One region of the Pseudarthrobacter quantipunctorum genome, then DNA from elsewhere that is predicted to be linked to it. Evidence: riboswitches for the same ligand, from Rfam matches in the RefSeq annotation. Region 1 holds a riboswitch; the other holds the start of a gene.
What was found. Region 1 has a riboswitch for glycine ahead of gcvP (aminomethyl-transferring glycine dehydrogenase). Riboswitches for the same ligand answer to the same signal wherever they lie in the genome.

Region 1 (3,902 bases):
ATGGGCAGCACACCGGCGGAACCAAACTTGGAGGCGGAGATGGGGACGTCGTTGCCTTCCGTCCAGGTGGCGGCGTTGCCCGGCATGAACGGTGCCAGGTGCGCCTTCGCCGCGACGGGCCCGACGCCGGGTCCCCCGCCGCCGTGCGGGATGCAGAAAGTCTTGTGCAGGTTCAGGTGGGACACGTCCCCGCCGAACTTGCCCGGCTGCGCCAGCCCCACAAGGGCGTTCAGGTTGGCTCCGTCGATGTACACCTGGCCGCCGGCGGCGTGGACGGCGTCGCAGACCTCGCGGACGTCGGCGTCATAGACGCCGTGCGTGGACGGGTAGGTAATCATGATGCAGGACAGGGCGTCCTTGTTCGCCTCGATCTTGGCGTACAGGTCGGCGTGGTCGATGGTGCCGTCGGCGGCGGTGGCCACCACAACAACCTTCATGCCCGCGAGGACAGCGGACGCGGCGTTGGTGCCGTGGGCCGAGGCGGGGATCAGGCAGACGTTGCGCTGCTGGTCGCCACGGGAGTGGTGGTAGCCGCGGATCGCCAGCAGGCCTGCGAGCTCGCCCTGGGATCCGGCGTTGGGCTGGATGGACACCTGGTCGTACCCGGTGATCTCCGTCAGCTGGGCTTCCAGGTCTGCGATGAGTTCACGCCAGCCCTCGGTCTGGGAGTCCGGGGCGAACGGGTGGATGGAGGCGAACTCCGGCCACGAGATCGCTTCCATCTCGGCCGTGGCGTTCAGCTTCATGGTGCAGGAACCCAGCGGAATCATGGTGCGGTCCAGCGCCAGGTCACGGTCGCTGAGCTTCCGGATGTAGCGCAGGAGCTGGGTCTCGGAGCGGTAGGTGTTGAACACCGGGTGCTGCAGGAAGTCGGAGGAGCGTTCGACGGCGGCGTCCAGGCCGAAGGCAGGGTCACCTTCGGCGTCAACAACGGAAACGCCGAAGGCTTCGAGGACGCCCTCGACGATTGCCGTCGTCGTGGTTTCGTCAGTGGAGAAGCCGACGGTGTCAGCGTCAATGCCGCGCAGGTTGATCCCCTTGGCCTCGGCTGCGGCGAGGATTCCGGCAGCCTTGCCCGGCACCGCAACGGTCACGGTGTCGAAAAAGCTGGTGTGCAGCACGTCGAGGCCTGCTGCCTTGAGGGACGCAGCCAGGCTCCTGGCGTGGGCGTGCGCCGACTGGGCAATCGCCTTCAGGCCCTCCGGGCCGTGGTAGACGGCATACATGGAGGCCACGATGGCCAGCAGTGCCTGCGCGGTGCAGATGTTGGACGTGGCCTTCTCGCGGCGGATGTGCTGCTCGCGCGTCTGCAGTGCCAGACGGTAGGCGGGGACGCCGGCGTTGTCCTTCGAGACACCCACCAGGCGGCCGGGCATCGACCGCTCCAGGCCCTTCTGCACGGCCATGTAGGCGGCGTGCGGACCGCCGTAGAACAGCGGGACGCCGAAGCGCTGCGCCGAGCCCACAGCGATGTCCGCGCCCTGTTCGCCTGGCGGGGTGATGAGCGTCAGGGCCAGGAGGTCGGCGGCGACAGTCACCAGCGCGCCCCGCTCCTTAGCCTCGGCAATGACCTGGCTGTGGTCGAAGACCCGGCCTGAAGCGCCGGGCTGCTGCAGGACGATCCCGTTGATGGCGCCGCCCGGCAGTCCCTGGGAAAGGTCAGCTACTTCGACCTCAAAGCCGAGTGCCTCGGCCCGGCCCTTGACGATGGCAATGGTCTGCGGCAGGCAGTCGGCGTCCAGCACGGTCTTGCCGTCCCGGGCGTCCTTATTTTTGTTGGCCCGGCGCATCATCAGCACGGCCTCTGCAACGGCGGTGGCTTCGTCCAGGAGGGAAGCATTGGCGATGGGCAGGCCCACCAGGTCCTGCACCATGGTCTGGAAGTTCAGCAGCGCCTCGAGCCGGCCCTGGGAGATTTCCGGCTGGTAGGGCGTATAGGCCGTGTACCAGGCCGGGCCCTCGAGGATGTTGCGGCGGATCACCGGCGGGGTGACAGTGTCGTAGTAGCCCTGGCCGATCATCTGCACGGCGGTCTTGTTCTTGCCGGCCAGCCTGCGGAGTTCGCTGAGGGTTTCCACCTCGCTGAGCGCGCCTGCCAGTTCCAGCGGCGAGTCCTGCCTGATGTCCTTGGGGACGGCGGTGTCAACCAGGGCGTCCACGGTGTCGTAGCCCACGGCTTTGAGCATGGTGTCGACGTCGGACTGGCGCCGTGCGCCGATGTGCCGGTCAACGAAGGCGGCGGCAGGAGCATGGACGGCGGAGGCCGGGGTGGCGGAGGCCGGAGATACAGTCACGAGGAACTCCATAACTAAGGCGGCGCAGGGTACGCCGCATCGATTCGTGTCCCTCCCCGCTCTGTATTGGACCTGAGAGTTTCCGCGCGGCCTGCCTGGGCTGGCCCCGCTTGCACCGTCGGTGAGCACAGCTGCCTGGAGTTCCGGAACCGGATCTCCGCGCGAACAGCCTGCTGCTTTCCAGAGTTGCCTCGCCGCGGCGGTACATGGGCCTGTGAGATTCCTGGGGAGGTATTGCTCCTACGGCGCCTGCTTGTACCTTCTGGCAGAACTCTCCCGCCGCAGATCAAAGGCTATTAATTTGGGTTGTTGTCTGTGCTTGCCGGTGACGGCCCACACATGCTGCAATTCTCCTACGCTGCGGGCCGCCGGGCAAATGCCGGCTAACCCCTCAGGCGCTCCACCGCCGCAAGGAGTTCTTGCACTTCCTCCTGCCGATTCCCGGGACTACCGGACGGACCGCTCTCCCACATGGCATTGAAATAGAGCCCATCACCCATGTACAGCACCGCCTTGGCCATTCCCGCGCCCACATCTTTCCCGATCAGGTCCAGCCATTGCTGCTGGATCGCGGCAAAACGGCGCCGTGCGCCCTCGTGCGCCACCTCCGCCAGGCGGGTGGCAGCAACAAAGGAGCGGTCCATCGGGGTGTCGGACCAGAGCGAGGACCGGATGAAGTACGCGGCCGCGCCTTCCTGCGCGGCGGCCATCGCCGCGAGGTCCTCCCCCGCCAGCCGGTCCAGCCGCTCCAGGGTGGCCGTGATCAGCGCTTCCTTGTTGGGGAAGTGGTACAGCAGGCCTCCTTTGGAGACCCCGGCACGCTTGGCCACCGCATCCAAGGTGGCGGCCCTCTCCCCCACATCGATGAGGAGCTCTTCAAAGGCATCGAGGACGGCATCTCGCGCTACGGGTTTTCTGGCCATGGTTCCCATCATGCACGGTGGGGATTTGATTACTGAACTGTACCGTCCAGACGGTACAGTTAAGCTCATGACCCCGTTCGCCACTTCCCAGCCCAGGACCTGCCAGCCCACGTCATCCGCCCTGCCCGCGGGCAACCCATCCCGTGGCACCCGGAGGGACTGGCTGGCCCTGGCATTGCTGATGTTCCCCGTCCTCCTGGTGGCCGTGGACAACACGGCGCTGACCTTTGCGCTGCCGGCCATCGCGGGTGCCTTGAACACCTCGGGGGTTGAGCTCCTTTGGGTCGTGGATGCCTACCCGCTGGTACTGGCCGGCCTGCTGGTTGCCATGGGCAGCCTGGGTGACAGGATCGGGCGCCGTCGGCTGCTGATCATCGGCAGCATCGGCTTCGCGGCGGTATCAGCAGCCACCGCCTTTGCGTCCAATGCCGGCTGGCTTATCGCCGGCAGGGCGGCGCTGGGATTCTTTGGCGCCATGCTGATGCCCTCCACGCTGTCACTGATCCGGAACATCTTCCCGGACCCCAACCGGCGGCGGCTGGCCATTGCCATCTGGGCTGCGGGGTTCTCTGGCGGCGCCGTGCTCGGGCCGGTCTTTGGCGGCTGGCTGGTGGAACAGTTCTGGTGGGGCGCAGTGCTTCTGGTGGCGGTACCCATCATGCTCCCCCTCCTGATCCTCGGCCCC
Region 2 (3,902 bases), 1.4 Mb from region 1:
GTGCGGGATGCAGAAAGTCTTGTGCAGGTTCAGGTGGGACACGTCCCCGCCGAACTTGCCCGGCTGCGCCAGGCCAACGAGCGCGTTCAGGTTGGCTCCGTCAACGTACACCTGTCCCCCGGCGGCGTGGATCGCATCGCAGACCTCACGGACGTCGGCGTCGTACACACCGTGGGTGGACGGGTAGGTGATCATGATCGCCGAGAGGACATCCTTGTGTGCCTCGATCTTCGCAGCAAGGTCCGCGTGGTTGATGGTGCCGTCGGCGGCGGTGGCCACCACAACAACCTTCATGCCCGCGAGGACAGCGGACGCGGCGTTGGTGCCGTGGGCCGAGGCGGGGATCAGGCAGACGTTGCGCTGCTGGTCGCCGCGGGAGTGGTGGTAGCCGCGGATCGCCAGCAGGCCGGCCAGTTCACCCTGGGATCCGGCGTTGGGCTGGATGGACACCTGGTCGTACCCGGTGATTTCGGCGAGGTCGGCTTCCAGGCCGGAAATCAGTTCGCGCCAGCCGGCGGTCTGGGAGTCCGGGGCGAACGGGTGGATGGAGGCGAACTCCGGCCAGGAGATCGCTTCCATCTCGGCCGTGGCGTTCAGCTTCATGGTGCAGGAACCCAGCGGGATCATGGTGCGGTCCAGCGCCAGGTCCCGGTCTGAGAGGCGGCGGATGTAGCGCAGGAGCTGGGTTTCGGAGCGGTGGGTGTTGAACACCGGGTGCTGCAGGTAGGTGGAGGTGCGCAGCACCGGCTCCGGCAGCTCAAAGCCCTCACCGGACACAACCGGGCCGGCGCCAAAGGCGACCGCCACCGCGGAGAGGACCTCCGGCGTCGTGGTTTCGTCAACGGACACGCCAACTGTGTCCGCGTCGACGAGGCGCAGGTTGATGCCGCGGGCCTCTGCGGCGGTGATCACCTTGGCGGCCTTGCCGGGCACGCGGACGGTGAGGGTGTCGAAGAAGGACTCGGACACCAGTTCGCGGCCGGCATGCTTCAGCGTCGCAGCCAGGGAGCGGGCGTTGTTGTGGACGGTTTCGGCGATCGCCTTCAGCCCGTCGGGGCCGTGGTAGACGGCGTAGAAGGACGAGACGATGGCCAGCAGGGCCTGCGCGGTGCAGATGTTGGACGTGGCCTTTTCGCGGCGGATGTGCTGCTCGCGGGTCTGCAGGGCCAGGCGGTAGGCGGGGACGCCAGCGTTGTCCTTGGACACACCCACGATACGGCCCGGCAAGGTGCGCTCCATGCCGTCGCGGACGGCCATGTAGGCGGCGTGCGGCCCCCCAAAGAACAGCGGCACGCCAAAGCGCTGGGTGGAGCCGACGGCGATGTCCGCGCCCTGCTCGCCCGGCGGGGTGATCAGGGTGAGGGCCAGGAGGTCGGCGGCGACGGTGACCAGTGCGCCGCGTTCCTTGGCCCCGGCGATGACGGCTGACTGGTCCCAGACCCGGCCGGAGACGCCCGGCTGCTGCAGGACTACGCCGTTGATGTCGCCCTCGGGCAGGCCCGTGGTGAGATCGGCGATTTCCACCTCAAAGCCCAGGGCTTCGGCGCGGCCCAGCACGATGGCGATGGTCTGCGGGAGGAGGTCGGCATCCAGGACGGTTTTGCCGTCTTTCGCAGCCTTGTTCTTGTTCGCGCGGCGCATCAAAAGCACGGCTTCGGCCACGGCAGTGGCTTCGTCGAGGAGTGAGGCGTTGGCCACCGGAAGTGCGGTGAGGTCCTGCACCATCGTCTGGAAGTTGAGCAGCGCCTCGAGCCGGCCCTGGGAAATCTCGGGCTGGTACGGGGTGTAGGCGGTGTACCAGGCGGGGGCTTCAAGGATGTTGCGGCGGATTACCGGCGGGGTCACGGTGTCGTAGTAGCCCTGGCCGATCATCTGCACGGCCATCTTGTTTTTGCCGGCCAGCTTGCGGAGCTCGGCGAGGACCTGGACTTCGCTGAGGGCGCTCTCAAGGGTGAGCGGCTTGTCCTGGCGGATGGAATCCGGAACCGCGCTGTCCACGAGGCCATCTAGGGTGTCGTAGCCGACGGCCTTGAGCATGGTGTCGATATCGGACTGGCGGCGCGCGCCGATATGGCGGTCAGCGAAGGTGGTTGGGGACGATTGAACCGTCATGAGAGGAACTCCATAATTCAGGTGGCATAAGGTGCCACTTTGATTCGGGTTCCTCCCCGCTCTGTATTGGACCTGAGAGTTTTGCGTTGCCCTGCTGTTCAGCGGGGCGCCACTTGCACCGTCGGTGAGCCCGGTTGCCCGGACTGCTTTCCAGAGTTGCCTTGCCGCGGCGGTACGTGGGCCTGAGAGATTCCTGGGGAGGATTTGCTCCTACGGCGCCTGCAGAACGTACCGGCAGGACTCTCCCGCCGCAGATCATAAGCGTGTGCCACTGGTGGGTGACACGACTCACACCATACCAAGATCCGTGCCTGGATCCAAACTTCTGGCCCCTAAGGCGACTTACGACGCCGGGACGCGCCGCCGTCGCCATCCCTTTGTCACTGTTCCCGGCCGCTGGCTTTCCGGCCGATGTTGTACCCGGCCCAAAAGGCGAGCAGCAGCAGGCCCACGACGGCGATTGCCAGGCCCGCCTGCGTCCCCGGGCTGAGGAAGGCCATCCCTGTGCCGGAGAAGGGCTGGTTGCTCAGCGGCGCGTAGGCGAACCAGCCGATGTAGGTGTTCCGGTTGAGCCAGGCCACCGTGCACCCCACAAGCAGGATGACGAGCCCGGCTATGGGCAGGACCGCACCCGGTATCCGGGCGGGTTTCCGCGGTTCGTGTTCTTCGGTGCTGTTTTCTTCAGGCGTGCTGTTGTCCCCCATGCAGGCGAGTCTAGCCGGGCTTCCAAGGACGGGATTAGGCTGGGCCCATGTTGACCCTCGGCAGCACCGTCCTCGGCGTCAATGACGTCGCCCGCGCCACCGCCTTCTGGCACGCAGCCCTCGGCTACGTACCGCGTGAACCCGGTGACGAGACCTGGATAACCCTGGTTCCGGCGTCGGGCCACGGCGCGCAGCTGGCACTGATGTTGAGCAAGACGCCTGCCCAGGACCACCCGCGCATCCACCTGGATTTGTATGCGGACAACCAGGAGGCAGAGGTGGAACGGCTGATCTCGCTCGGGGCGGCCCGGGTCGACTGGGACCTGTATCCCGAAGACCCGGATTTCGTTGTCCTTGCCGACCCCGACGGAAACCGCTTCTGCGTTGTCGCCCATAACCCGCAGTAGCCCCGGCCAGCAGGTGCGGCCGGGGCTACGGGGTCTGGCAATGTCAGGAACTTACACCTTGGCGGGTTCGGCCACCTTCAGTGGTTCGATCTTGCCCATCACGAACAGGTAGTTGGCGGCGCCCACCAGAGCCACCCCGCCGATCACGGCAAGCGGCGCCACGAAGGAACCGGTCTGGTCAACCAGGACACCGATGAGGATGGGCGTGAAGATGCCGGCAAGGTTGGAGGCAAAGTTCTGCAGCCCGCCGATGGAGCCCACGTGGCGGGAGCTCGGGGCCACGTCCGCAGGCAGCGACCAGATGCCGGTGGCTGCGACCGTCAGGCTGGAGTAGGCCACTGACAGCAAAGCCAGCGCCATCCATGCCTCGGGCACCAGGGCCGCGAACATAATGACCGAACCGCCCGCCAGGCCGCCGGCGATGGCGGTCTTGCGTACACGGGTAATGGAGACTCCCCGCTGCACGGCCCGGTCCGCCACGTAGCCTGCCAGCCAGCCGAACAGGACGGCGCAGATTCCGGGGATGGCACCGAAGAAGCCGAGCTTGAGCAGGTCGAAACCGCGCTCCTTTACCAGGTAGCTCGGGAAGAAGGTGATGAAGAAGTAGATGGCGCTGTTGAGGCAGAAGAAGCCGAACATCATGCTCAGGACAGTCCGGTACTTGAACAGCGAGCGCCAC

Region 2: it holds a riboswitch for glycine, as region 1 does, so the genes downstream of both, gcvP (aminomethyl-transferring glycine dehydrogenase) here and gcvP (aminomethyl-transferring glycine dehydrogenase) in region 1, are expected to answer to the same signal.

The regions. Positions count from the first base shown of each region.
Region 1 covers NZ_CP148033.1:3,296,046-3,299,947, forward strand. The annotation lists gene gcvP (aminomethyl-transferring glycine dehydrogenase) at 1-2,306, opposite strand, end outside; glycine riboswitch at 2,485-2,583, opposite strand; gene WHH00_RS14950 (TetR/AcrR family transcriptional regulator) at 2,678-3,217, opposite strand; gene WHH00_RS14955 (MFS transporter) at 3,285-3,902, shown strand, end outside.
Region 2 covers NZ_CP148033.1:428,921-432,822, reverse strand. The annotation lists gene gcvP (aminomethyl-transferring glycine dehydrogenase) at 1-2,112, opposite strand, end outside; glycine riboswitch at 2,273-2,370, opposite strand; gene WHH00_RS01910 (hypothetical protein) at 2,493-2,816, opposite strand; gene WHH00_RS01905 (VOC family protein) at 2,864-3,223, shown strand; gene WHH00_RS01900 (MFS transporter) at 3,275-3,902, opposite strand, start outside.